DNA from 4 places in the Exiguobacterium sp. E17S genome. Region 4 is predicted to be linked to each of the others. Evidence: predicted binding sites of a transcription regulator. Region 4 holds the regulator's gene; each other region holds the start of a gene.
The links. Region 4 encodes Rex, which represses fermentation and respiration genes when NADH is low (regulators of the CRP and FNR family bind a similar motif). Its sites were predicted from a motif close to TTGTGAAATATTTCACAA; they were not measured.
Positions count from the first base shown of each region.

Region 1 (7,455 bases), on a different contig from region 4:
GATTACGTGTACGGCGACGCACGGATTCAGTCCGCATATGTTGTCCGAACAAGCGGCACGTTCTGAAATTCAGACGGGATTGAACTGTTTTGAACGTCATTATGGATTCCGTCCATCTGGTCTTTGGATGCCGGAGTGTGCGTATACGCCAGGACTTGACCGTATTTTGTACGAAGAGGGCATTCGTTATACATTCGTTGACGAACATTCCATCTTAAACGCGGATCCGTCACCGAAACACGGAATCGGAGCACCTGTCTATTCGCCGCACGGTGTGGCACTCTTCCCCCGTGATCAAATCATTTCCGGGAAGATTTGGAGCTCTGTCATCGGATACCCGGGTCATCCGGATTACCGTGAGTTTTATCGTGACCTTGCGTACGATCGAGAGTGGGATCAAATCGCTGAGTTCATGCACCCAGAAGGACTACGTTATGATACAGGATTGAAATTGCATCGCGTAACAGGAGAAACGGATCAAAAAGACTATTATGTCCGTGATTGGGCATGGCAACGGACAAGTGAGCACGCAGCAGACTTCGCACAAGCACTCGGTGAACATTTAGATGCGCATCAAGGACAAGACTTCCCACCATTCCTTGTCACAGCACCATTTGATGCCGAATTGTTCGGTCACTGGTGGTTTGAAGGTCCCGACTTCCTCGGTAAAGCGATGGAACGTTTAGAAGATCAAGGAATTGAGTCGATTTCACCGGCAATCTTCCTCGAACGTCACTTCCAAGACATCGACACGGCACACGTCGCGATGGGAACGTGGGGACGAAAAGGCTACGCGGAAGTCTGGATCAATGAACGGAATGACTGGATGATTCGTCATCTCCATCAACTTGAGAAGAGACTAGCAGGTATCGTAGCCCGAAATCGTCATCAAGATGCATTGACTGTCAAAGCGAAGCGTCAACTCATTCGAGAATACCTCCTCGCTGTCTCGAGCGACTGGCCGTTCATCCTCGATGGACAGACGACAGCGCAATATGCTGCGAATCGTTTCCGTGAGCACATCCTACGTTTTGAAGAAACTGAGCGTCGCCTGGATGCTGAGGAGCTGACGGTGGAATGGTTAGATGATCGATATCGCGAATATCCTTTCCTTCAAGATTCAGATATTGAACCGGATGTCTTCTTGACGGCACATGATTACTACGTGGCAGTGAAGCGTGAGAAATCTTGGAATACGGATGCCATCTTGTTGTTCGTCCGACAATATGATGCGTCAGACCGGCCAGCTTCGGAGCTCGCTCGACGACTTGCTGCTGCTGGTGAGAACGTCTATGTCGTCACGGAACATCCGGAAGCGTATCGATTTGAAGAAGGTGTTCACGTTTACGGAGTGCAAGTGACGGGTCTACCGCTCGTTCAGACCTATAACCAACTGGCGGCACTAAATTTAGCCTTCTTACGCCAAGCGCAAGCCTTGAGTAAGATCGTTGATTTCGCAGTCATCCACAACTTCAACATGGAGACCGCATCAGCTGCCCAAGCTATCGCGAAGATCAAAGAGTTGCCACTCGTCAGTAACGTCTACGATGTCGAAAGTGAGCGTTCTCCTGATCGTTCAGGTGGTCTGGTCGTTGCCTTAAAACGACTTGAAGGAGATGCGTTGCGCCAATCAGCGGTCGTTTATCTAGAACGAGAAGAGTCACGTCACGGGGTGGAACAAGAGTATCACGTCGAAAAGAAGCCACTGCGTTTTGAAGAGAACCTTGAAAAACCATATCAACACGTGACGAATCCGAAAAAGAACGGATGAACAGTTGCAATTCCTTTCCTTTCTTGGTACGATACTTGAGTATGCTTAACCTTATGTAAAGCAAAATCACTTGATACATCGAGAGCTAGATAGGAGGGAATCCCATGCGCGTTAAAATCACATTAGCTTGCACTGAAACTGGTGACCGTACTTATATCACTAAAAAGAACAAGCGTAACAACCCAGAGCGTCTTGAGTTGAAGAAATACAACCCACGTCTCCGTAAGCACACACTTCACCGTGAAGTGAAATAATTGAGATGGAAGCCGTCACTTCGTGTGATGGCTTTTTTTGTGGAAAGGAAGACAGTCATGAATAAACAAGAAGTACGCCGTCTGATCAAAGAACGACTCGATGTAATGGAGAACCGTGCGGAGAAGGAACGATTGATTCACGAACATGTTTTGTTGTTACCTGAGTGGCAACAAGCGACCTGTGTCGCGATCACATTAGCTTTTCGAAATGAATGTGATACAAGAATGCTGATTGAACAGGCGTGGCAAGAGGGCAAGACGGTCTTGATACCAAAAGTAGTGGGAGACGAGATGGTCTTTTATGAACATGGACCAGAAGATCAACTGCAAGCAAATCAGATGGGGATTGCTGAACCAACCGCTTCAGCACGTCGGGCTTCACTTGCTCAAGCAGAGCTTTGTCTCGTTCCGGGTCGCGCCTATCGACGGGACGGATATCGTTTAGGGTGGGGAGGAGGCTATTACGATCGTGCACTCGTGACCTATGCAGGACGTAAAGTATCGATTGCCTTTTCTGAACAACTTCTTTCCGATTTTGAAGTCGAAGCCTTTGATATCCCAGTTGACTTGATCGTCACTGACTTAGAGGTCATCCGATGCTAAGCGCGACCATTTTGTTTTGTCTATTGCTTGCTTGGACCGGACGATCTTTTCGTTTATTGACGACAAGTGGTGCGATCATGACCCTGCTCGTCGGTAGTGGTGTTTCATTCGGATTTGGTTGGCAAGGATTAGTAGTACTTTTGCTCTTCTTTGGTAGCTCGAGCTTGTTATCGAAGGTCGGACGGTCCAGAAAACAATCGGTCGATTCCATCGTTGAGAAAGACGGCGCGCGTGACGGATGGCAGGTCCTTGCGAATGGAGGGGTAGCGTTCGTTGCTGCTTTAGCGTATGCCATGACGATGGATTTTGCGTATCTCTTGTTATTTCTATTCGTCATCGCAGCATCGAATGCTGATACGTGGGCATCCGAAATCGGACCGCTCTCAAAACGTGATCCATGGTCTCTCAAAACGTTACGACGGGTACCAGCAGGAACGAGTGGAGCGATGTCGCTGATTGGGACGGTCGGTACGATCGCAGGAGCTGCGTTCATCGCGATAGCAGCGCATTGGATATTTTCTCTTTCTTTAAGAGACGTCTTACTCGTAACAAGCATCGGTGTACTCGGGAGTCTGCTGGATACACTATTTGGAGCAGTAGGGCAACGCGTTTACCGATGTAAGGTTTGTGGAGAATACACGGAAAAGCGAGAGCATCATGGTCAACCGACAGCTTACGTTTCAGGCATTCGATTTTTAGGGAATGATGCTGTCAATGTCTTAACGAGCGGTTTGGCAAGTGGAATCGGGTTTATCATCGTTCGATTCTGGTAACTGGAAAGTATATGAGTATGTAATTCCTTATGTTAGGATATCAATGACACAAAATGGACAAATGTGATTAATTTCACATGATACAAAGAATGTGAAAGATGTTACAATTTACTTGTGAGATAGTTAACAAACTCTTATGACGAATGAAAGGGTGGACATAACGATATGGAATTACATGCGAAAGTGACACGGGTAGCCCTCATTGGAGCTGGTGCAGTCGGTTCAAGCTTTGCCTATCAGATGTCAACAGCTGGACTTTGTGAAGAACTTGTCATCATTGATGTCAACAAAGCCAAAGCAGAGGGCGAGGCAATGGACTTAAACCACGGAACACCATTTAGCTCTTCACCGATGCGAATATGGGCTGGTGACTACGCGGACTGCCGCGAAGCGGAAGTCGTCGTCATCACGGCAGGCGCTCCACAAAAACCAGGTGAGACAAGACTCGATCTCGTTGCAAAGAATGCCTTGATCATGAAAGAAATGATTCGTCAAATCATGGATTCTGGTTTTGATGGGATCATCGTCGTGGCTTCCAATCCGGTTGATATCATGGCGCATCTTGCCTGGAAATATTCTGGTCTTCCGAAAGCACGCGTATTTGGATCAGGAACGGTGCTGGATACAGCACGTCTGCGTCAAATGCTTGGAGAATACTTTCACATTGATTCCCGAAATGCCCATGCCTATATTCTTGGCGAACATGGTGACACGGAATTCGCAGCCTGGAGTAACAGTCGCATTTATGGAAAAACGATTGATGAACTACTTGCTGAAGACGATCGTTATTCTCAAGCAGATCTTGATCAAATCTACATCAACGTCCGAGATGCTGCTTATCATATCATCGAGCGCAAAGGGGCAACCTACTATGCGATTGGGCTTGGACTCGTCCGAATCGTTCGTGCCATCCTCGGAAATGAGAACTGTCTATTGACGGTCGGTGCGCATGTCGATGGGCAGTACGGAATTTCCGGTATCCATATTGGAGTTCCCGCCATCATCAATCGTCAAGGTGTGCGTGAAATCATTGAAGTCTCATTGACGGAAGAAGAGTTGAAGAAATTCCATCATTCTGCTGATGTATTACGTCAGACGCTTGAACCCGTCTTGCAAGGATAAGCGTACGCATCATGATGAAGGCATTACGAAATAAAGTAGCAAAAAACTCAAGTGTCGGACTTGCTTCATATTGTCCACACTTGAGTTTTTTTGATGTAGAGAACGAATACATAAAAAATCACATCTATTCGTCCAGTAGTAAAAAGAAAAAAATCTAGGTTTTATTTTACTAGAAAAGGGTTAAGTAAGAGATAGAAGCATTTTTACGTCATTTTTTTTGTACGTCATGATACCCAAAAAGGAGAGAACCGACAGTCATGTATACTTTTCGAAAACTAACTAAAGAGGATGCAGAACAATACTGGAATCTACGCCTTGAGGGATTAAAAAATCATCCAGATGCATTCGGTCATTCGTTTGATGATGAACAGCAAACCCCGCTCCGCGAAGTACAAGAAGGACTTGAGGGAGAACCCGACTCCGATGAGGTTTGGCTTGGTATGTTCGACGGTGATACATTGTTTGGGTTTGGTCAGGTCAAACCATATGAATTGTCACGTGAATCGCATAAAGCGATGATTTCTGGAGTATACGTATCACCTGAATATCGCGGTGGTACTGGTCGCGCTTTAATGGAAGCCTTAATCGAGGAAGCGAAGAAGTTACCGGACGTCGAGCAAGTCATTCTTGCCGTTTTATCAGGGAACGAGGCCGCGCAAAATCTTTATGAGTCGCTCGGTTTTGAAGTATATGCCGAAGATCCAGATTCCGTAAAATTAGAAGACGGCACATATCGTGATGATATTTGGATGAAGAAGTACGTCTAATTTCTTCAGATGATGTGGAAAGAAGCTGTAGCAAAAAAAGTGCTACAGCTTTTTCGCATGGTATCCGTAAGATATCAGTATCGGCAAAGAATGAATATTTGTTATCATGAGAACAAAGCGGATGTCACGTCGTAGTCCGATTGAAAGGGAGCGAATGAACATGAAAGAAGTCATACGTACGATTGAAGAGCTTGTCTCGATTCCGAGTCCAACAGGTTCGACAAAAGAAGCGATTACATATGTAGAAAAGCGATTGACCGCAGAAGGGGTTACGTATCGAAAACTTGAAAAAGGAGCGATTTTAGCGACACTACCTGGTGCTTCAACGCGTACGCGGTTACTGACGGCACACGTCGACACACTAGGAGCGATGGTGAAAGAGATTCTACCAACAGGACGACTTCGTTTATCACAACTAGGGGGATATGCTTGGACAGCGATCGAAGGTGAGAACTGTCTCATTCACAAGATGGACGGTCAAACGGTTTCAGGTACGATCGTGTTCCATCATTCGAGTGTTCATACGTCGCGCGAGACGAACAAAACGGAACGATCTGCTGATAATATCGAAGTACGGCTCGATATCCGTTCAACGACAGCAGAAGAGACGCGCGTTGCGGGGATTGAAGTAGGAGACATCGTAACGTTTGATCCGCGATTCCTCTATACGGAAACGGGATTCGTGAAGTCGCGCCATCTCGATGATAAAGCATCCGTTGCTTTGTTACTTGAATTGATCAAGGAATGGAAAACAATCGAGCTGCCACACACGATCCAGATTCTGATTTCAAATTACGAAGAAGTTGGATTCGGTGGGAATGCTGGATTCACGGACGAGGTCGCAGAATACATCGCGGTCGACATGGGGGCACTAGGAGACGGTCAGCATTCGGATGAATTCACGGTCTCGATCTGTGCGAAAGATGGTTCAGGTCCATATGACTTAGCTTTACGCCACCAGTTAACGCGTTTAGCACAACGTAACAGTATTCCATATAAGGTTGATATCTATCCGTTCTATAGCTCGGATGCCTCAGCGGCAGTAAGTGCGGGACACGACGTCCGGCACGGATTGTTCGGTCCGGGAATCGAATCGAGTCATTCGTACGAACGTACACATGAGACGTCGTTACAAGCGACATATGATTTGCTACATGCCTATGTAAAGGAGCCGATGGTCGATGAAGACACTGTATGACGTACAGCAATTACTCAAGACATACGGGACTTTCATCTATCTTGGGGACCGGGCGTCCGATATCGCGATGATGATGCTTGAACTCGATGAATTACAAGAAGCAGGCGTTTTGGAACAGCGACAGTACGATTCAGCAAAACTAATCTTGCGACATGAATTAAAGCGTTCACAATCCGATAACATTTAAGGTTGTGCAACCCTTTGCGCAAACGGGTTATGTCCGGTAAAATGAGGAAGCAGACATTATATGAGTATAGGGGAGACGAAGCAATGAAATGGTTACTCGGCATTGATATCGGCGGAACGACAGTCAAGATGGCAATTTTGGATTTGCAAGGGATCATCGTAGAGAAATGGGAAATCGAGACGGTCGTTTTGAATGATGGCGTACAAATTCCTGGAGATATCGCAAAATCCTTCTTTGAGAAGTGTCAAGAGAGCAACAAACGCCCAGAAGATTTCGTCGGAGCGGGCATCGGTGCGCCGGGATTCATTGATTTCAATACAGGTGTCGTCGAGAAAGCGGTCAATATCGGTTGGAATAACTTTGAACTCATCGGTGAATTCGAACGTTTGACGGGTTTACCGGCTGTTCTTGAAAATGATGCGAACGCAGCGGCAATCGGTGAGATGTGGAAAGGTGCCGGTAGTGGAGCAACCGAACTCCTTGCGGTCACACTCGGTACGGGCGTCGGTGGTGGTCTGATCACGAACGGACAAATCGTGCATGGTACAGTCGGAATGGCTGGAGAAATCGGTCATATCACGATGTTGCCTGAAGGTGGCGTCCTATGTGGATGTGGTCGCAAAGGATGTCTTGAGACGATCGCGTCAGCAACAGGGATTGCCCGTCTTGGTCTTGAGAAGCGTAAAGGGAAGGAAACGTTACTTAACGACATCAAGGCAGTGACGGCGAAAGACGTATTCGAAGCGTATGAGAAAGGGGACCGGGTCGCAACGGAAGTCG
Region 1 is NZ_JBYLRU010000001.1:214,296-221,750, forward strand. Features, by position in the region: gene AC3B4V_RS01085 (1,4-alpha-glucan branching protein domain-containing protein) at 1-1,771, shown strand, start outside; gene rpmG (50S ribosomal protein L33) at 1,876-2,025, shown strand; gene AC3B4V_RS01095 (5-formyltetrahydrofolate cyclo-ligase) at 2,083-2,628, shown strand; gene AC3B4V_RS01100 (DUF92 domain-containing protein) at 2,622-3,401, shown strand; gene AC3B4V_RS01105 (L-lactate dehydrogenase) at 3,567-4,523, shown strand; gene AC3B4V_RS01110 (GNAT family N-acetyltransferase) at 4,781-5,290, shown strand; gene AC3B4V_RS01115 (M42 family metallopeptidase) at 5,451-6,488, shown strand; gene AC3B4V_RS01120 (YqgQ family protein) at 6,472-6,675, shown strand; gene AC3B4V_RS01125 (ROK family glucokinase) at 6,759-7,455, shown strand, end outside.
Region 1: AC3B4V_RS01105 (L-lactate dehydrogenase) is a predicted target of Rex. The motif match lies at 3,463-3,480, and genes of this name have one in related genera.

Region 2 (7,455 bases), on a different contig from region 4:
TGATTGATGATTCCTTCCCGGACCGCGCTCGGCATCGTGATCGACAGCCCACCGACGAACAGAAGCATCAATGACACCGTGATGTCTGCATCTTTCCAAGAGACGTCCGCCTGTTGCATCTGCGTCACGAGATCCTGATAGTCTGACGATGAGGTGATTTGTGAAGTCAAAAATGCCATCACACCATAGATGACACCGAAAAAGATGAGACCGACGAGGACGCCAAACAGGACATCCCAGACGGAAAACCGTCGTTGTTTCCTTTCTTGCCTTGACTCCATCCCATTTCCTCCTTTTCATGTCTGATGTTTGAATATTCCTGCTACAGCGAAACCAAAAACATCAAATTCATTCAACAGCCATTATATCCCACCTTTTCTCTGACTGTCCCCATCGATTTCCAAAACAAAAACCGGCTTCTCAGAGTGAGAAGCCGGTTGAACGATCAAGTGCCATGGTAATTTTTCTCTATTAGATACCTTCGTACGCTTGTTCCATGATCGTCCGTAACTCAGCGACAAGCGGCATCTTCGGATTCGCCGTCGTACATTGATCCTCAAAAGCATCGACCGCCATCTTGTCGAGTTTTGCCTCGAAGTCTGCTTTTTGAATGCCTTGCGCCTTGAATGACATCTTGATGTTGAGACGTTGTCCAAGATCAGCAACGGCTTGGATGAGGGATTCGACCCCTTGTTCCGTCGTTGCTGCCGGAAGACCGAGGTAGCGTGCGATGTCGGCATACCGCTCATCGGCGACGAATGATTCATATTTCGGGAATGCTGCTAGTTTCGTTGGACGTGACGCGTTATAGCGAATGACGTGTGGCATCAGGATCGCGTTCGTCCGTCCGTGTGGTGTGTGGAACTCGCCACCGATTTTGTGTGCGATCGAGTGGTTGATGCCGAGAAAGGCGTTCGCGAATGCCATCCCTGCCATCGTTGACGCATTGTGCACTTTTTCGCGTGCTTCGGCGTCTGATCCGTTAGCATATGCTCGTGGCAAGTAGTCGAAGATCATCTTGATTGCTTTCAGTGCCAGTCCATCCGTATAGTCGTTCGCAAGCACCGAGACGTATGCTTCTGTTGCATGTGTCAAGACATCCATTCCGGTATCAGCAGTGATTGAAGCTGGGACGGTCATGACGAATTCTGGATCAACGATTGCGACGTCTGGTGTCAATGCATAGTCAGCAATCGGGTATTTGACGTTTTTCTCTTTATCCGTGATGACGGTGAACGGTGTCACTTCTGAACCCGTACCAGAAGTCGTCGGAATCGCGACGAACTTCGCTTGACGACCGAGTGCCGGGAATTGATATGCCCGTTTGCGGATATCAAGGAATTTTTGACGTAAGTTCGAGAACGTTTCGTTCGGTTGTTCGTAGAAGAGCCACATTCCTTTCGCAGCATCCATCGCTGAACCACCACCGAGAGCGATGATCAAGTCAGGCTTGAAGTCACGCATCGCTTGAGCACCCGTCTGAACAGTCGTCACCGATGGATCCGGTTCGACCTGGTCGAAGATCCGGTAACTGACGGACTGTGGCAAGTTTTGAATCACTTTATCGGCATAACCGAACTGTACCATCGTTGGATCGGTTACAATCATGACGCGTGAAACGTCAGTCATCGACCGCAAGTACTGAACGGAGTTCTTTTCGAAGTAGATTTTTTCAGGGACCTTGAACCATTGCATGTTCACGCGTCGTCTCGCCACCTTTTTGACGTTGAGTAAGTGTTTCGCTGTTACGTTTTCAGATACAGAGTTTTTCCCGTATGATCCGCAACCGAGTGTCAATGATGGTGTCAACTCGTTGTACAGATCACCGATTCCGCCATGAGCAGATGGGCTGTTGACGAGGATCCGGCAGGCTTTCATGCGGAGTCCGAATGCTGTCATCAAGTCATCGTTCGTCGTATGAATGACGGCTGTATGACCGAGACCACCGATTTCAAGCATCTGTTCGGCAATCGTAAACGCTTCTTCGGTCGAAGCGACGCGATACGCACCGAGGACGGGACTGAGTTTCTCATGAGACAATGGTTCTGCCGCTCCGACGTGCTCGAGTTCTGCGACGAGCATGACCGTCGTTTCCGGAACATCGATGCCGGCTTTCTCCGCGATCCATGTCGCAGGTTTCCCGACGATGTCCGCGTTGACGGCACATGTATCGGTTTTGATGACGAGTGATTCGAGGCGTTGTTTTTCTTCCGGTGTACAGAAGTAACAACCGAGTGCTTCCATTTCTGCACGAACCGTCGCATAAATCTCTTGGTCGACGATGACAGCTTGCTCAGACGCACAGATCATCCCGTTATCAAACGTTTTTGAAAGAACGAGATCACTGACTGCCCGTTTGACTTTCGCAGACTGTTCGATGTAACACGGAACGTTCCCTGGTCCAACACCGAGTGCCGGCTTACCTGTTGAATACGCTGATTTGACCATTCCTGCTCCACCTGTCGCAAGGACCATGGCGATTTTTTCATGATTCATCAAGACTTTCGTTGCTTCAAGTGATGGTTCTTCCACCCATTGAATACAATCTTTTGGCGCCCCCGCTTTAATGGCTGCGTCACGGAGTGTTTTCGCTGCTTCGACGGAACACCGTTGTGCCGACGGGTGGAACGCGAAGACGATCGGGTTGCGTGTCTTGATCGCAATCAATGCTTTGAACATCGTCGTTGATGTCGGGTTCGTGACCGGTGTGACACCACAGACGACACCGACCGGTTCAGCGATATAGGTGATGCCATTTTGAACGTCTTCTTCGAGAATCCCGACCGTTTTTTCATGACGTAGACTATTGTAGATATATTCTGTCGCAAACATGTTTTTAATCATCTTATCTTCAAAGACACCGCGTCCTGTCTCTTCTGCTGCGAGACGCGCGAGTTCGACGTGCCGTTCGAGTCCGGCAAGTGCCATATCCCGGACGATCGTGTCGATTTTTTCTTGATCGAATGTCAGTAATTCTTGTAATGCACGTTGCCCTTTTTCAACGATTTGTCCAACTGCTTGTTCGACCGGTGTTGCCGTCGATTTTGTTTTTTCTTTCACAGCCATGAGTGGTTTCCTCCCTGTCGTGGAACGAATCTGAGTTTGATTTGCCAACCATTATGTCAGGAATGCCAAGCTGTTTTTCAATAGTTTGTGCTTTCCTTCACAAATCAATCATAACCCCTTTTTCCTGTTTTGTGCATGACCATCCTGTGAATTCCCTCACACCTTTGATAGCGTTTACAACTGTTGTAAATTCTTCTTTTTTATCGTTTTGCTTCATGTACATGGATGTGTGCGATTTGTCACACCTTGCATTTTCGTGACTTGATAGCCGTTTCATCATCTTGTATTCTGATATGGGGTACATATTAAGAGCTACCACTAAAGGAGGACACTTGAATGTCAGTTGTACAGGAAATGCTAGCCTTCAACGAGCGATTCGTCGCCGAAAAACAGTATGAACAGTTCGTCTCGGATAAGTTCCCAGACAAAAAGGTCGTCATCCTGACGTGTATGGATGCCCGCTTGACGGAGCTCCTCCCACACGCACTTGGTCTTAAGAACGGGGATGCGAAGATCATCAAAAATGCCGGTGCTATCCTATCGCACCCATTCGGCTCCGTTATGCGCTCGATTCTCGTTGCGTTGTATGCTCTTGGCGCTGAAGAAGTCGTCGTCATCGGTCACCACGACTGTGGCATGAGCACGATTGATCCTAACCACATGATCAACGAGATGAAGGATCGGGGAATCGACCAACAGATTCTTCATACACTCGAAGTATCCGGGGTTGATTTGAATCAATGGTTGCGTGGCTTCACGTCAGTTCAAGAAAGCGTCGCTCACTCAGTCAGCCTCGTGAAGAACCACCCATTACTGCCACCTGGGACGAACGTCCACGGACTCGTCATCGATCCAGGTACTGGTAAGCTTGACGTCGTCGATTGCTGATCACTCTCTATAGAAGAAACGCAAATAGAATTGGATGATTTACTCCGCTTTAAACTAAAGATAACGTGCCATCCTCTCTTACCGGAGAAGGATGGCACGTTTTTTCGTATGAGTCATTTTCAGTGATCAAAACGCTTCTCACTTCATGCTTCGGAGTATAACAGAATGTATCATTTTGTAGAGAGCTAATAAGCGTATCATTCATCTTTTGATTACGAGGTCAGACTTTTACTCTTGACAGCATTCCAACATGGCTGTAAGATACTTTAGTATAGTACAGTGATAACAAAAGAAAGTGTGGTTTTACTGAATGATAAACGCCGTATTGTTTGCCGTCTTTTTACTATTTATTTTAGCGATCTTCCGCGTCCACATCGTGCTCGCGATGGTCATCAGTGCGTTTGCCGGCGGTCTCGTCGGTGGTCTAGATTTAACTGAAACGACGAAAGCTTTTTCAGGTGGTCTTGGCGACGGGGCAGAAATCGCCCTGAGCTACGCGATGCTTGGTGCGTTTGCCGTTGCTCTCTCGAAAACGGGCTTACCGGACGCACTCGCGCACGCCTTGATTGAACGTTCACGAGGTAATGCAAGTGCCTCATCGGTCAAAAAGTTAAAAGGATTCATCTTGTTCGCGATTCTCTTGCTTGCGATCAGTTCACAAAATGCTTTACCAATTCACATCGCCTTCATTCCGATTATTATTCCGCCGCTTCTTGGTCTCTTTTCTCAGTTGAAGATGGATCGACGCCGGATTGCAATCATCATGACGTTCGGTCTCGTGACACCGTACATGTTCTTACCAGTCGGATTCGGAGACATCTATCTCAATCAGATTTTGTTGAAGAACCTGAAGGCAAATGGTCTTGATACAACGGGGGCATCCGTCATCGAAGCGATGGCGATTCCAGCACTCGGAATGGTCGTCGGTCTATTGATCGGTCTTTATACGTACCGGAAAGAGCGGACATATGAAATTCGTGATATCGCCCCGGACGATTATGAAATCCCGGTTATCACGAAAACGAAACTTGCTTTAAGTGGTGTCGTCGTCATCGCGACATTGATCGTCCAGCTGCAAACAGAATCAATGATTCTCGCTGCAACAACTGGTTTGATCCTCTTCTTGCTGCTTCGTCTTGTTCGTTTCAGTGAAGCAGATGACGTCATTACACGCGGTATGCGCATGATGTCATTCATCGGTTTCGTCATGATTTCAGCGAACGGCTTCTCGAACGTCTTGCGTAAGACGGGCGATATCGAGCCACTCGTCGAGAATTCGAAAGCGTTGATGGGCGATTCACAACTCGTTGCCGCCTTCGTCATGCTCTTGATTGGTCTTCTCGTCACGATGGGGATCGGCTCGAGTTTCTCGACCGTTCCGATCATCGCTGCCATCTTCGTTCCACTTTGTATCCAGTACGGATTCAGCTTAGAAGCGACGATTGCGATCATCGGTACAGCCGGTGCGCTCGGTGACGCGGGTAGTCCTGCGTCAGACTCGACACTCGGACCAACGAGTGGTTTGAATGCCGATGGTCAGCACGATCACATGCGAGAAACGGTCATTCCGACGTTCCTGCATTACAACATTCCATTACTCATCTTCGGTACGATCGCTGCGGTCGTATTATAAAAACAAGACGGATTCGCTGTCATCGCGAATCCGTCTTTTGAATTGTCTCCGTTTTTTTCCTTTTCATTTTGTCCTCGGTTCTCTAAAATAAAGGAATGAACTGATACAAAGGAGTTGTCTAACGTGTTATCTCAAGTCGTCAACCAGGTTTTACTTTCGCTTGCCGATCTCGGATATTTCGGCATCGCCCTCGGGTTGATGATTGAAATCATACCGAGTGAAATCGTCCTCTCTTACGGTGGATTCATGATTTCCCAAGGAACGATTGGCTGGCCGCTTGCCGTCGTCGCTGCCGTCATCGGTGGGTTATTCTCGCAATTATTCTTATATTGGTTCGCTCGATACGGTGGCCGTCCATTGATCTTGAAGTACGGAAAGTATGTTTTGATCTCAGAGCACCACTTGGATTTAGCCGAGCGTTGGTTCTTAAAGTACGGACAAGGTGTCATCTTCGGAGCCCGTTTCATCCCCGTCGTTCGTCATGCCATCTCGATTCCGGCAGGTCTTGCTAAGATGGATCAAACGAAGTTCTCCCTCTATACGGTGCTTGCGATCATTCCATGGTCGATCTTGTTCCTGTATCTTGGTGAAACGCTCGGAACGAACTGGCGCTCGATCAAGGAAGTGGCAGCACCGTATACGAACGGTGTCTTAATCGCTGCCGTTGTCTTGATCATCTTCTACGTCATCTACAAACGCCGTCAACGAACGGTTTGAACAACTAGCAGTCTGTCTTGTGACGGACTGCTTTTTTAAACAAACAGGAGGTCCTGCCATGCACACATCCCCACTTGCTCATTTTCCACTCCGTCGTTTGACTGCATCCTATCGGAATGGTAATCCGGTCGCGACCGGTATTAGTGTCGACGGACACATCCTACTCGTCGAAGAGACATTGGATGAAGCGCGTGGTCGTACGGTTTTATCGATCCATCAATTAAAGGACGAGTGGCGTAAGACGACGATCGTCGCTCAGTCAGAAACCGATTTCTCGTTTGTTGATCGTTTTCCGGACGGTCGGCTCCTGCTCGTCGCCTCACGCTGCGATGACGACATCGACGGCTCCTGGATGCCGAATGCATTCATTTATGATGTTCAAGGGCACTTACTCGATAGCTATTGTCTCGACGATGGGATTCAGAACGTTCAAATCGATGAACAAGGTCAGATCTGGGTCAGTTATTTCGATGAAGGCATTTATGCGGACGCGATGACGAGTTCAAACGGAGCGTTTGGTCTCGTTGCCTTCAACGATCGTGGTGAGGTTCAGTATAAGAATCGTCAATATCCAATCGATGACTGCTACGCTCTAAACGTTTGTTCGTCAAAGGAAGTCTGGTTTTTCTATTATTCCGATTTTCGCTTCGTCCGTATCAGTCAAGAGGATTTAGTCTGTGAAGCACCAACGATTGCTTTCTCCCAGTTTGCTCGCCATGGTGAATACCTTCTCGCTGCCGATCATGAGGATGTCCAATTATTACAGCGGGATGAGACGATCTTTCAGCCGATTCGCTCGATTCGATTCGTGTCTGAACAGGGTGAAATCCTGTCAGGTGAACTTACAATGCGTCAAGATCTGATCGTTTTATCCACCTCGAATCAGTTATTTTTCGGTAAGTTGGAACGACACCTCCCGGCTTTGATTGCCAACGAATGAAAGCTGTTACACAATCGTTTCATGAATTTCTGATTTTTGAAAACCTCATTTCAAATTTTCAAAAAGACTAGCCGAGTTCTATCTGAGGATAGTATACTCAGCGTTATAGTTATTCGGACGAATTGTCTGAACATTATGACGTCACAGAATTTTTTTGGGGGAAATGATGAGTTCGAATTTGAAACGAGATTTAACAGCACGACAGGTACAA
Region 2 is NZ_JBYLRU010000001.1:538,945-546,399, reverse strand. Features, by position in the region: gene AC3B4V_RS02805 (hypothetical protein) at 1-281, opposite strand, end outside; gene adhE (bifunctional acetaldehyde-CoA/alcohol dehydrogenase) at 472-3,066, opposite strand; gene AC3B4V_RS02795 (beta-class carbonic anhydrase) at 3,403-3,954, shown strand; gene AC3B4V_RS02790 (Na+/H+ antiporter family protein) at 4,268-5,587, shown strand; gene uptA (undecaprenyl phosphate transporter UptA) at 5,711-6,304, shown strand; gene AC3B4V_RS02780 (hypothetical protein) at 6,363-7,244, shown strand; gene AC3B4V_RS02775 (amino acid permease) at 7,408-7,455, shown strand, end outside.
Region 2: adhE (bifunctional acetaldehyde-CoA/alcohol dehydrogenase) is a predicted target of Rex. The motif match lies at 3,152-3,169, and genes of this name have one in related genera.

Region 3 (7,455 bases), on a different contig from region 4:
ATTGATCATATTGAAGAAGGAACCACTCGAACGAAGGTCATTCCCCGTTCCTGGCTCCCTCTACTGGCCGTTCCTTTATTCATTCACTACATGGTGGAACAAGAAGGCGGGAAGCTCGATATCTTCATCATTTTAGTTTTACTAATCATTCGACAAATCTTGATTGCTCGTCAGCATAGGTTGATCGTTGCACAATTACACGAACGGAATGAACAACTCGCTTCACGCATCGAACATCGCAAACAACAAATCAAAGATAGTGAACAGCAAGTCATCCCACTCTTTCTCGGTCATCCTGACCCGATGATTCGACTCGATCAATCCGGAACGGCACTATACGCAAATTTAGCTGCCCAACGTCTGTTTCATTTACCCGACATGACGATTGAACATATACCTCGTACGATGCGTCACTTATTAGAAACACTTGAGACAGATATCGATGAGTATGAAGATGAACAACACAGAAAGTATGAGATCATTGATATTCCGATTCAGATTGCTGCCACCTCGATGGGGCGATTCACGATTTTACATGACGTCACTGAACGAAAGCTCCGGCAAAAAAGGATCGAATACCACGCCTACCATGACGCCTTGACAAGTATCGGAAACCGCCGCTCCTTAGAACGAGATTTTTCAAACCGTCTTCCCGAGATGAATTATCTCGCCTTAGTCGACTTAGATGGATTTAAACAAGTCAATGATACGTATGGTCACGAGGCAGGTGATTATGTCTTGATTGAGGTCGCGAAGCGCTTGAGCGAACATATGAATTCTTTAGAATCCGTATATCGCCTCGGTGGAGATGAATTCGCGATTCTCTTACACGCCGATGATGAACTATCCTTACGCCGGAAATGTAAGACCTTTTTACAGTTTTTAAGACGTCCTTATTTCTACAAAGGACAATCTTTATTTGTTTCTGCAAGCATCGGTGTGACCGTATGTCATAAGGCTGATCTTGAAACATGCTTAAAGCAAGCTGACCTTGCCATGTATCGCGTGAAACATCGGGATAAAAACGATGTCGCCCTATATCGAGCAGATTCATGAAAAAAACCTAGAATACGTTGACCATAATCGGGTCATGTATTCTAGGTTTTTTCGATTATTCTTCTGGTCTCGGTGAAATATTGCCTTCTTCGATATCGAGGAGTAAGTCGATCAATTCCGCACAAAATTCTGGATACTGACGAAGCAACGCGTCTTCTCCTACTTCATCCACGAAGTCCGTCAACAAAGCGAGGACTTCTGGTACCAGTGCGCGCGCTACTTTCATATAGGCAATCGCAAAGCGCCATTTCCCAGAAATGTAGAGCAGTTTTCCAATCAACAAATCACCTGGTTCGACTTCAATCTCAGACAAATCCGTTTGATACGTCTGTTTTGACATTAAATCAACGACACCATCCGCCTCGACTTGAAACAACGAAGGCATCGGGTCCGCTAATCCACGCAAGGCACGGTAGAGACTAGGCGATAACTCTTCTTTGACCTGCTCAAGAAAACGACCGTGCGGCGTTTTTCCTTGATCATCCGTCTCATAGAAGATTGCCCAATCTACGAATAAGTCCCGGAACAATTCAGCATCTTTTAAATACCAACGTCCCTCCGTCGCAATCTCTTCAATGAAAGCGACCCAATCCGTGCTACGCGCTGTCGCTGCTTCTTGATACATCTTCTTCAAGGCTGCATTCATTTCCGCTTCAGAAACCGTCGTCGGAAACGGAATTACTTTTCGATCGTTCTTCATTTCGATCGCCCTTTCCGGTGAGGAGTAGCCGGTCGTTTAATCGTCTGAGGTGCTGTGAATTCACGTTTTGGAATGACTTCCCCACGGTAAATTTCCATCGCTTCTATCTCGACGCCCATTTGCTTCGCAAGTGTTTTTAAGTGTTTTAAGTCTTGATCTGTCACAAGAGCAAGTACCATTCCGTTCGCGTTTCCACGTCCCGTCCGACCTGAACGGTGTACGAAATCGTCAAGCGACTCCGGCAAATCATAATGAACGACATGCGTGACTGCTTCGATATCTAACCCACGTGCCGCAAGACCTGTCGTGACGAGTAAAGGAAACTCTCCCTTTTTATAAGAACGCAATGTCTCCATCCGCTCTCGTTTGCCTTTTTCAGCGTCTAAAATCCGGTATTTCAATGAGAATTTACTCAACTCGCCATTCAATGGTCCGAGGAAGGAACGGTTATTGATGAATGTCAGTACTTTTGATCCTTGCATGTTCGCCAGGCGACGTAACAACTCCGGCTTCTGACGACGTGAAGTCTCCAAATAACCGAATGTCACTTGGGTGCTGACGGCACGCTCAACCCGAATCGTCTCAGGGTTGTTTGCAAGCGTCCGTCCCCATTCTGCTGTCCGTTCCGGCAATGTCGCGGAGACGAATGCCAGTTGTCGATCGCGTAGTGCACTGTTTGCGATTCGCGTCGCCGAGTCACTCATACCACTCTCATAGATTTGATCCGCTTCGTCCAAGACGATCAATTTCACCTTATGCATTTTCACCTTCTTCGAATCGATCAACTCCACGAGACGCCCAGGTGTACCAACAATGATTTGTGGTTTTTTCTTCAATCGTTCATATTGTCGTTTTAATTCAACACCACCAATGAATGCACCGGATTTGATACCACTTCCTTGAGCAAACAATTGAATGACTTGATGAATTTGCATGACGAGTTCCCGTGTGGGTGCCGTGATCACGACTTGCACGTGTGGTTCTTCTACTTCAATCTTTTCTAAAGCTGGAATGACATAAGCAAGCGTCTTCCCTGTTCCTGTCGGCGCTTCCGCCAGGACATCTTTTCCTTCGCGCAACAACGGAATCGCTTGTTCTTGAACAGGCATCAACTCGGTAAAGCGTGCGCGTTCCCATGCTTCCTGTAAAAATGGTTTTGTAAAGTTCATAACGATTTCTCCTACTCTCTTAATTCCATCATGCCGTTACGTATTCGACATGATCTCCTGATGCATCACGGTATCCCCGTAATGTCTGTGTATATTCATTTCCTGCGTCGAGCAATCGAATATGGAAGCGAATCTCGCCTTCACCGGCTTCTTCTTCTAAAATTTCGAATCCTTGGATGACACGATCCTGTAATTCTGCAGCGAGTGCCGGGTACTCCGCAAGACTCGCATACGTCGCTTTTACGTCAACCGGACGACGAACAAGCGCAATCCAATACGATTCATCATAGCCGATAAAGTCTTCATAATCAAAATCATCTTCAAACCGAATCCAGAATCCATCATTTTCGAATTCCGTGATCATTCCCGTTCGCGTTGAACCGTCCGATCCGATTTTCAGCGAGACCCAGTCTCCTGACTGATACTCTCCTTGTTGTGTTAATGATACATACTCCATTTGGCACACCTCCACGTTCTATATTCCCTTTTTCATTGTCAACGATACGTCTTAAAAATACAAGGCACCGTAGCGTGACATTCCTCACAGTTTCAACTGTTCTAGTGAATCTTTTTCAAATCAACTCATACAGTTTCCAAAAAACCTTGAATTAGCAACCTAAAACTGTTTTTTTCAAACTATTTTCATATGAATACAGAAATAAAGAAAGCCCGTCATATCAACGTTTGTTCACTTGTTAAAACATTCACATGAACGTAAAGGGAATCAGCCCTTCCTTTTGTTACACTATTCACATAAGGAACTGATGATTAGCTCAATATTAAAGGAGTGGTATCCATGTTATTAGAAAAAACGAGTGCTTGGACGAACTTTACGTCTGGTGAATGGGTAAAGACGATCGATGTCGCAGACTTCATCCGACTCAATCGCACGGAATATACAGGAGATGATCACTTTTTAGTCGGTCCGACGCAAGCGACGGAACAGCTCTGGCAACAAATTCTACAGCTGACGAATGAAGAGCGACAACGTGGTGGTGTATATGCCGTCGATGCTAAAACACCATCAACGATCCTCTCGCATGATGCAGGGTATCTGAATCGCTCACTCGAAAAAATCGTCGGTTTACAGACAGACGAACCGTTTAAACGTTCGATTCATCCGAACGGTGGGATTCGGATGGTGAATGATGCCCTAGCTGCGTATGGCTTTGAAGCAGACGAGACCGTCACGAAAACCTTCAGCGAATACCGGAAGACACATAACCAAGGGGTTTTCGATGCCTATACCCCTGAGATGCGCGCTGCACGTAAAGCCGGTATTATCACCGGATTACCTGATGCTTATGGTCGCGGACGGATCATCGGTGACTATCGTCGTGTTGCTTTGTACGGAACGGCACGCTTGATCGAAGAACGTAAGAAGGATTTAAAGGCACGTGGCGGATTCTTATCTGAATCGATGATTCGCGACCGTGAAGAGATGAATGAACAGTTGCGCGCATTAACGGAATTGACCGAGCTTGGAGCTCGCTATGGTTTCGATCTCTCCCGCCCTGCCGAAACAGCACAAGAAGCATTCCAGTGGGTCTATCTTGCCTATCTTGCTGCCATCAAAGAGCAAAACGGGGCAGCCATGTCACTCGGTCGAGTCTCGACGTTCCTTGATATTTATGTCGAACGTGATCTTGCGACTGGTCGTTTGACGGAAGAGACTGCACAAGAGCTCGTCGATCATTTCGTCATGAAGCTTCGGATCGTTAAGTTCTTACGGACACCAGACTACAACGATCTGTTCTCAGGTGATCCGACGTGGGTAACGGAATCAATCGGTGGAATGAGTGAAGATGGACGATCAAACGTCACGAAAAGTTCATTCCGCTTCTTACACACACTCTCGACACTTGGTCCGGCACCGGAACCGAATCTAACCGTTCTATGGTCTACTCAGCTTCCACGCGGATTCAAGGAATTCTGTGCGAAGATGTCGATCGTTTCAAGCTCGATTCAATATGAAAACGATGATTTGATGTTACCGGTTTATGGAGATGATTACGGCATCGCTTGTTGTGTCTCCGCGATGAAGATCGGGAAACAGATGCAGTTCTTCGGTGCGCGAGCAAACCTGGCAAAAGCATTACTTTATACGATCAATGGCGGAATGGACGAGAAGCTCAAAATTCAAGTCGCCCCAGCAAGTCCATTGATGCTTGATGAAGTACTCGATTACGAAACCGTCATGGCGGCTTATGATCGTCAACTCGATTGGCTCGCAGAGCTGTACGTCAACACACTGAATGTCATCCACTACATGCATGATAAGTACAGCTACGAACGGATTGAAATGGCGTTACATGATCCGGAAATCTTACGGACGATGGCATGCGGTATCGCTGGTTTATCGGTCGTCGCTGACAGTCTATCTGCCATCCGTTACGCAACAGTTCGTCCAATCCGAGATGCAGATGGGATTGCAGTTGATTTCAAGATCGAAGGCGAGTTTCCGAAGTTCGGGAATAACGATGAACGGGTCGATCAGATGGCAGTCGATCTCGTCACACTGTTCATGGAGAAAATCCGTAAACATCCAACGTATCGCAATGCCCTTCCGACGCAGTCTGTCCTGACGATTACTTCAAACGTCGTCTACGGTAAAAAAACAGGAAATACGCCAGATGGACGCCGTGCGGGTGAACCATTCGCACCGGGTGCTAACCCGATGCATGGACGTGACACTAGAGGAGCTGTCGCCGCACTGACATCTGTCGGAAAATTACCATATGAACATGCGCTCGACGGGATTTCCTACACGTTCTCGATCGTGCCAAAAGCACTTGGTAAGGATGAAGCCACACGCATTCGCAATACAGTCGGATTACTTGACGGATATATGGGCGGTACGACGTCAAAAGGACACCATTTGAATGTCAACGTCTTTGACCGTGAGACGTTACTCGATGCCATGGAGCATCCAGAACAATATCCACAATTAACGATTCGAGTATCCGGTTATGCCGTCAACTTCATTAAACTGACGCGTGAACAACAGATCGATGTCATCAATCGAACGTTCCACGGTTCTCTCTAAAATGATGTGTAGTATGTGAAAGGAAGTGAGCACGATGACCTATGGTATGATCCATTCCGTTGAATCATGTGGAACAGTCGATGGTCCTGGCATTCGATTCATCGTCTTTACGCAAGGATGTCCACTACGATGTCAATACTGTCATAACGTGGATACATGGGAGTTCGGTTGCGGACGGCGTGTCTCAGCAGACGAAGTTGTAAAAGAAGCGATCAGCTATCGCTCCTTTTTCGAGACCACGGGTGGCGGAATCACCTTCTCTGGAGGTGAACCGCTCGCTCAGCCAGAATTCTTGGAGGCTGCTTTAACAGAAGCAAAACGCCATGGACTGCATACGGTCATCGATACCGCGGGATCCGTCGTCCCGAAAAACATCGATGCGATTCTCGATGCGACGGATCTAGTACTGCTCGATATCAAACATATCGACGATGCCGCTTGTCGCGTCTTGACTGGACGGAGTAACGCCAATACACTCGCCTTCGCAAAACGCCTAGCCGAGCGAAACATTCCCGTCTGGATTCGCCACGTCCTCGTTCCAGGTATTACGATGTCAGAACATTTCCTCCGTCAGACCGGCGAGTTCATCCGGACGCTCGGAAACGTCGAGCGCGTCGAAGTACTCCCGTATCATCAACTCGGTGTCTATAAGTGGGAAAACCTCGGTCTTGCATATCCATTAACTGATGTGCTTCCCCCTTCATCAGAAGAAACGGATACTGCGCAAACCTTACTTGAATCGTACTTGTGTTAACGTTTCCATTTTGTTACAATGACGGCATAGACTATGAACAGGAGGTACAACACCGAAATGAAGCAATCACTCGTACACGTCGCTTGATGAATGAAATCATCTCTTTCGCAATGCAGTTGCGGATGTCTGACGCTACGAGTCTGCTCTTTTTCGGTGTGACCAACCTCTGGCCAGCACCTTCTTTGAGTTACACTCCGGCACACCATCCGCTCGCTTCGGATGGTGTGTTTTTCATTTCATCTTATCGGAAATGAACACTAAAGGAGCTGCTTTTATGCCTACTGAAACACTTACGATCCAACACCTATCGATGGACTACGACGAACGACGTCTTTTCTCGGACGTTTCTTTTCATATTCATACCGGTGAACATGTCGCCTTGATCGGTCCGAACGGCATCGGAAAAACGACACTGTTACACTTGATCGCTGACCAACTTCAGCCGACTGACGGTTCGATCAAGCGTCATTACAAAAAACTCGGTCTACTATCACAACACTTCGTAGCGGGCGATCACACCGTTCTTGATGTCGTCGAACGAGCGGATGCGGTTCGTTATCAACTTCGCGCTAATGCCATGAATGGTGACTTGACGATCTATCAACAAGCACTCGATCAGGACGCCTTCTCGCTGGAAGCAGATGCAGCACGCGTCTTAAAAGAAGTCAAATTAGAGGAAGCACTCTGGACACACAAAGCATCCAGTTTAAGCGGTGGTGAACAGACGCGC
Region 3 is NZ_JBYLRU010000007.1:22,897-30,351, reverse strand. Features, by position in the region: gene AC3B4V_RS15150 (diguanylate cyclase domain-containing protein) at 1-1,056, shown strand, start outside; gene AC3B4V_RS15145 (hypothetical protein) at 1,112-1,756, opposite strand; gene AC3B4V_RS15140 (DEAD/DEAH box helicase) at 1,753-2,925, opposite strand; gene AC3B4V_RS15135 (hypothetical protein) at 2,954-3,382, opposite strand; gene pflB (formate C-acetyltransferase) at 3,722-5,971, shown strand; gene pflA (pyruvate formate-lyase-activating protein) at 6,006-6,725, shown strand; gene AC3B4V_RS15120 (hypothetical protein) at 6,812-6,979, shown strand; gene abc-f (ribosomal protection-like ABC-F family protein) at 7,000-7,455, shown strand, end outside.
Region 3: pflB (formate C-acetyltransferase) is a predicted target of Rex. The motif match lies at 3,618-3,635, and genes of this name have one in related genera.

Region 4 (7,455 bases):
CTCGTCGATTCGTTCCGGATTGACGCAGCAGGATTGAAGGCTGTCGCTCGTTTAGCAGGGAATGATTATGCGACGATCGGGAAGACGTTTACGATTGCCCGACCGACAAAATGATAGAAGCGTGAATGCCTGATTCATCGTACGATTCGTTTTGATTCAAACAAAAAGGAGTGGAGAGACCGGTCTAGCTACCGGAATCTCCACTCCTTTTTCTCATGTCGTTCATCTGATTCATCGATCGGACTTCAAGGTTGCGGATCGATTTCGTTTGAAGAGGCTTCAAGACCATGACGTTTACTGTACTGATAACCATCGAGCAAATAAAAGACGATTGCGAGTGCCCAAATGCCGACACAGCTGATCAAGAAAGCGGTGAGCGGTGAGACACTACCGTAATACGATAGGATCAACGGGTCATTGAGTTCAACGAATAGCTGTGTCGTCAGGAGCGTACAGCATAATCCCGAGAGTAAACTGACGAAAAGACCGCTCCATGTCTGGATGACGAGACCGATCATACAAGAAATCAGGAGGAACAAAGGAAGCGCGGCATTAAAAGCATCCGGCCGGATGAAGGTCGACACGTAGTCCGCATACATCGGTACGAAATAAAGGATGCCGGATAGCAGTCCTTGAATCAAGTTAATGAAAAAACTTTTCGTCCGCATCAGTGTTGGTTCTCCCATCGTTCCATCAATTCGAGTAGATCGACATCAATCTGGTCACGTTCTGCTGAAAGAGCTGTCGCTTTCGGAATATCGTTGAAGACTTCCGGTTCACAGAGCAATTGTTCAATTTCTGCCGAACGCTGTTCGAGCCGCTCGATGTCTTGTTCGAGTTGCTCGATCTGCTGACGGCGCTTGCGTTCTTCTTTCTGTGCTTCCTTGTCGATCGTCTTCGACGCCGTGACCTTTGCGGCTTTTGCTTCCTCGGCTTCAAGACGCGCAATCTCTTCTTGCTCCGCCTTCTTCTCCGTGTAGTACGAATAATCACCGAGGTATTCCGTCACGCCGGCTTCACTCATCTCGATGACGCGGGTCGCGATCCGGTCGATGAAGTAACGGTCGTGGGAGACGAATAGCAGCGTACCTTCGTAGTCGACGAGCGCGTTTTCAAGGACCATCTTCGAATCCAGATCCAAGTGGTTCGTCGGCTCATCGAGGACGAGGACGTTCGTCTTTCGGAGTTTCAGTTTCGCGAGCGCGAGACGTCCGCGTTCGCCACCGGATAACTCATGGACGATCTTGAAGACATCGTCACCGCTAAACAGGAATTGCCCGAGGACGGACCGGACTTCTTGTTCACGCATCAGTGGCCATTCGTTCCAAATCTCATCGATGACACGGTTCCGATCATTGAGTTCCGCCTGCTCTTGATCGTAATAGCCGATCGAGACGCCGGTTCCGAAACGGAAATCACCGAAGAGGGGGCGTAAGCGACCGACGAGGACTTTTAGAAGCGTCGACTTTCCGATTCCGTTCGGTCCGACGAGTGCCAGTGATTCACCGCGTTGCAAGCGGAAGGTGATGTCTTTTGAGACAGCTTCTTCATAACCGATCGCCAGTTGATTGACTTGCAGAACGTCGTTCCCGCTCTGTTTTTCAATCGGGAAGGACAGGACCGTGCTACGCTCATCTCCATCTGGTCGGTCGAGTCGGTCGACCTTTTCGAGCCGTTTCCGGACACTCTGGGCACGTTTTGTCGTCGTCGCCCGGGCGATGTTCCGTTGAATGAAGTCCTGCATCTTCGCGATTTCTTCTTGCTGCTGTTCGAACTGCTTCATTTCCTGATCGTATAAGGCCGCTTTTTGCTCCAAGTACTTCGTATAGTTCCCCGTGAACTTACGACAGACATTGCGCGACAGTTCGTAGACGACATTGACGACTTGGTCGAGGAAGTACCGGTCGTGCGAGACGATCAGGACGGCACCACGATAACCACCGAGGTAACTTTCGAGCCACGCGAGCGTATCGATATCGAGGTGGTTGGTCGGCTCATCGAGAATGAGAAGCTCTGGTGCTTGTAAGAGCATCTTCGCTAAGGCAAGCCGTGTCCGTTGACCACCGGATAATGTCTGAATCCGGCGCGAGTAATCATCCGGATAAAAGCGCATGCCGTGCAAAACAGAGCGGATATTTGCTTCGAACTGATAACCACCCGCTTCTGAGAAGTCGTGTTGCGCTTGATCATACGTCTTCAGGAGACGATCGTACGCGACCGGGTCGTTCAAGATATGCTCCATACCCATTTCAATTTCCATCCGGCGTAGTGTTCGTTCTTGTTCCTGAAGATGTTCGAAGACGGTCAGCATCTCGTTCCAGATCGTTTCATTCGATTCAAGACCACTGTCTTGCGCGAGATAACCGATTTTGACATCCTTGCCTTTCATGATGTCACCTGAGTCATGACTGAGTTCGCCAGCAATGATTTTGAGCAAGGTCGATTTACCGGCACCGTTTCGTCCGACGAGCGCAATGCGGTCGCGCTCTTGTACTTCCAATTTGATATTTTCTAAAATCGGCTCGACGCCGAATGATTTCGAGAGTTGGTTGACTTGTAAGAGTATCATTTCCATCCATCCTTCCACCCTTTAGTCTATCACGAACAAAAGCGCGAGGTCCTGCGGAATATATTATTTGTGACTCTATGTGAAGTGGTTTACAATCAAGGAAAGTAGAAAGCTTTTTGCAAAGATTTGGGTGCCACGATGGATGTGGCCGAAGGGGGAACTGCAGGATGAATGGACCAGACACAAAAATTCCACAAGCGACAGCAAAACGGTTGCCGCTATATTATCGCTTCATCCAAAGTTTATACAATTCAGGCAAGCTCCGCGTCTCTTCTGCTGAGTTAAGCGAGGCGGTGAAGGTTGATTCAGCAACGATTCGTCGCGATTTTTCCTACTTTGGGGCATTAGGGAAGAAGGGGTATGGATATAACGTTCAACATCTCTTAACGTTTTTCCGCAAAACCTTGAATCAAGATGAGGTGACGAATGTTGCCTTAATTGGGGTCGGTCATCTCGGAACAGCGTTTGCAAATTATAACTTTTTAAAGAATAATAGTACTCGGATAGTCGTTGCGTTTGATGCGGACGAAGAGAAGGTCGGAACAACAACGCATGACGTTCCAATCTATCATGTTTCGGACATGAAAGAACAAATCGAAGCGAATCAGGTCGATGTTGCCATCTTGACGGTTCCATCCCAGTTCGCGCAGTCAGTAGCGGATGAGTTAGTCGAGTATGGTGTGACAGGCATCCTGAACTTTACGCCAGCGCGGTTGAACGTGCCAGCTAGCGTCCGGGTCCATCACATTGATTTATCGATCGAGTTGCAGTCGTTAGTTTATTTCATGAAGCATTATTCGCAATCAGCTGAAGGAGTGAAATCATAATGGAAAACCTTATTCCGCTCACACTAGGTATCGGACCTGCGAGCATCGGATTAATCGCGGTCGTCGCATTGATCATTTTCGGACCGAAAAAGTTACCAGAATTCGGACGCGCTGCGGGTCAGACATTGAAAGAGTTCAAAAATGCCACGAATGGCATCATGGACGACGATAAAAAGGACGAACCGAAAGAGAAGTGATTGAATCATGACGGTTGATCAAGAGCAAAGCATGACGTCGCACCTTGACGAACTGCGTAAGCGGATCGTCTGGTCGCTTATCATCGTCGTCGTCCTGTTCGCTGTCGCATTTCCGCTCGTCCGACCGCTCGTTCGCTTCTTGCAAGCGGACTTAAAAGAGCTCGGTATCGGTTTGAATGCCTTCAACGTCGCCGATCCTTTAATGTTGTATTTGAATCTTGCGTTCATCATTGCGCTGATTTTAGCGTCACCGTTCTGGATGTATCAACTCTGGGCATTCGTCCGACCAGGACTTTATGACAAGGAGCAAAAAGCGACATTGACTTATATTCCGGTCATCTTCTTCCTGTTTTTGGCTGGCGTAGCCTTCTCGTATTTCTGGTTGCTTCCCTTCTTGCTTGAAGTCTCAACGGATCTCGGGAAAGAGCTCGGAATCGAACAAGTCATCGGAGTGGAGAACTACTTCAGTTTCTTAATCCGATTGACGATGCCGTTCGGTCTTCTTTTCCAATTGCCGGTCGTGACGATGTTCCTGACACGTCTGGGTCTCGTGACGCCATATTTCATGCGAAAGAATCGGAAATATGCGTACTTTGCGCTGTTCGTCGTTGCGGCATTGATCGCACCGCCGGACGTGACGTCACACTTGATGATCTCGGTTCCATTGTTCGTTCTCTATGAGATCAGCATCTTGATTTCTGCGCGGACGTACAAAAAAGTCCTGATCCTCGAGCAACAGGCAGAGCTTGAACGACAGGCGGATTTGATGCGTGAATTGAATAAATGAATCGTGAATTCCTTCCGACGATTTTTGGAAGGAATTCTTTTTTATGAAAGCGTTATTTTTATATTGATAAAGCAGTTAGTGATACGTATACTAAAGATAATTCATGGGGGCTTAGCTCAGCTGGGAGAGCGTTTGGCTGGCAGCCAAAAGGTCGTCGGTTCGATCCCGATAGTCTCCACCAATACCAAATATCCAACTCCTCGAGGCTTCGAGGAGTTTTTATTTTACTCCCAGTTAAATTCCTCAAAAATATAAAATGTCATGTAAAACAAATAAATTAAAAAAATAGGCAAATATAAATTGTTTATTTCCATTAAATTCATTAAACTAAATATACAGAATTTTCGTTTAACTGTTTTATCAGTAGTACTACTATGGTTTTACAGAAAAGGGGAAAACGAACGCATGAAGAAGATTGCACTTATGGCAGCCGTCTTAATGACGTCTTCCAATCTAGTCAGTGCGCAAGGTGCACTGTCGTCGCAAGACAAAGCAACGGGTCAAAAACCGCAAGCGCTCTCGCTGAAGAAATCGGGGCAAGAGAAGAACTACAAACAATCGGATAAAGTTCGTGTCGTCATCGAGATGGAAGAGAAGCCGGCGATTCAAATCGCCCAGGCTCAAAACAAGCGGTATAGCACATTGAGCAATGCCGAAAAAGAGTCGATCAAAGATCGCCTCGTCAATGTCCAAAAATCAGTCAAGTCAGCCATCGCTAAAAAGGCGATTCCCGTTACATATAAGGAAAGCTTCACAACCGTCATCAACGGATTCAGTGGTGAAGTCAAGTTCGGGGACATCGAAGACATTAAACAACTGAGCGGAGTCAAGAGCGTACATATCGCCCATGAGTATGCGCGTCCAGAAGTTGCTAAAGGTGCCAAGCCAGACATGCTGTACAGCAAGGACATGGTCAATGCGAAGGAAACATGGCAGGACTATGGTTTTAAAGGGGAAGGAACAATCGTTGCCGTCATCGATACGGGAATCGATCCATCGCATAAGGACATGGTCTTGAGCCCTGAGACGAAGATCGATTTGACTTCTTCGAAAGTCGATAGTGCGAAAGAAACAAAAGGCTTAAAAGGAAAGTACTTCACGGAAAAAGTACCGTACGGCTATAACTATGCCGATCACGATAGCGAAATCCGTGATTTAGGTGCGGGCGCATCGATGCACGGGATGCACGTCGCGGGTACGGTCGGAGCAAACGGCGATGAAGCAAACGGTGGTATCAAAGGAGTCGCTCCGGAAACACAGCTCCTCGCGATGAAAGTCTTCGGAAACGATCCAGGAATGCCATCGACATTCAGCGATATCTACATTAAAGCGATTGATGATGCGATTGCACTCGGAGCCGATGTCATCAACATGAGTCTCGGTTCGACGGCATCGTTCGTCAATGCAGATGATCCAGAACAACGCGCAATCGTCAACGCGATGAACAACGGCATCTTGTGTGCGATTTCTGCTGGTAACTCGGCATTCGCAGGTCATGGTGCAGGTAACCCGTACACAGCGAACCCGGATATTGGTGTCGTCGGTGCCCCAGGTTTAACAAGCCAAGCACTCCAAGTCGCATCACTCGAAAATACGAAATTGACACTCGAAGGCATGGCGCTGACGATCGACGGTCAGGATGCTGGTTATTTGGCATACCAAAAACAAGATTCACCGAATCCGATTGCTGTCTTCGATAAAGAGAAGAAGGATGTCGTCTATGTCGGTGACGGTCAAGCTTCGAACTACGAAGGCAAAGACGTCAAGGGGAAAGTCGTCTTCGTCGTGCGTAACGGTGGTTTCAACTACGGTATGATCCAAGCAGAAGCTGAGAAGCAAGGGGCAGCAGGTGTCATCGTCCGCGGTCGAGTCGATCATGGGGATTACGTCAGTATGGCGCTCAACAATCCGACGATTCCACTCGTCACACTCAGCATCGCAGACGGAAACGATCTTGAAGCAAAAGCAAAAGAGGGCAAGGCAATCGCTGTCACGTTCGACGGAAAAGCAGTCTCAGCCGATAACCCGGTCGCAGGACAAATGTCTGACTTCACGTCTTGGGGTGTCACACCAAGCCTTGACTTCAAGCCAGAAATCACGGCACCAGGTGGAAAAATCTACTCGACGCTCAACGATAACGAGTATGGTGTCATGAGTGGGACATCGATGGCGGCACCACACGTCGCTGGTGGAACGGCACTCGTCATGCAACGGATCGCGAAGGACTTTAAAGTCGATGGTGCGACACGCGTTAAGCTCGCGAAGAACATCTTGATGAACACGTCGCGTCCGCAACTCGATCAAGGAAAATACAATGCGCAGCTAAAAACAGGCAACTTCTACTCCCCACGTCGTGAGGGAGCTGGACTGATGGATCTTCGTGCTGCCATGAAGACACCAGTCGTCGTCACAGAGACGAAGTCAGGTGAAGGTAAGGCATCCTTGAAGGAAGTCGGCGAGAAGTTCACGTTCACACTTGATTTGAAAAACTACAGCAGTGAAAAAGTGACATATAAGTTAGCCGGAACGGTTCAATCAGATCTCGGTGCAGAAGGGTCAAACTTCCTCGAAGCAAACGGCATCTTTAAAAAGGGAACGATCGGTACGGTGGATGCAAACAAAGGCACATATCCGATCTCATTCGCAGTGGGCTCGAAGAAAGCAAGTTCGGTCTCGATTAATCCGAAGAGCTCAACGAAAGTCAGTGTATCGGTCGATCTGAAGGATACAACGGACTGGGCAAACGAACTTCCGCTCGAACAAGTCTTTGAGAACGGCTACTTCGTCGAAGGATTCGTTCGTCTGATCGATACGAAGAGTAAGAATCCAGAATTGACGGTTCCTTACGTTGGCTTTAAAGGGAAATGGGATCAAGCTCCGATTCTAGACGCACCATTATACGATGAAGACAACACGTTCTATGGTTTGACAGGTCTAGCGACAGAAGTGAAGGATAACTTCGAATTCCTCGGCGCAAACGCTGCTGGCGATGTCGTCGCAAACAAAGTCTCGTTTTCACCAAACAACGATGGTAGCGCAGATGAAGCCTTCCCGATCATCTCGTTCCTCCGTAAT
Region 4 is NZ_JBYLRU010000006.1:6,911-14,365, forward strand. Features, by position in the region: gene AC3B4V_RS14380 (flavin reductase family protein) at 1-114, shown strand, start outside; gene AC3B4V_RS14385 (hypothetical protein) at 246-668, opposite strand; gene AC3B4V_RS14390 (ATP-binding cassette domain-containing protein) at 668-2,569, opposite strand; gene AC3B4V_RS14395 (redox-sensing transcriptional repressor Rex) at 2,737-3,396, shown strand; gene AC3B4V_RS14400 (twin-arginine translocase TatA/TatE family subunit) at 3,396-3,593, shown strand; gene tatC (twin-arginine translocase subunit TatC) at 3,601-4,380, shown strand; tRNA gene AC3B4V_RS14410 (tRNA-Ala) at 4,486-4,561, shown strand; gene AC3B4V_RS14415 (S8 family serine peptidase) at 4,786-7,455, shown strand, end outside.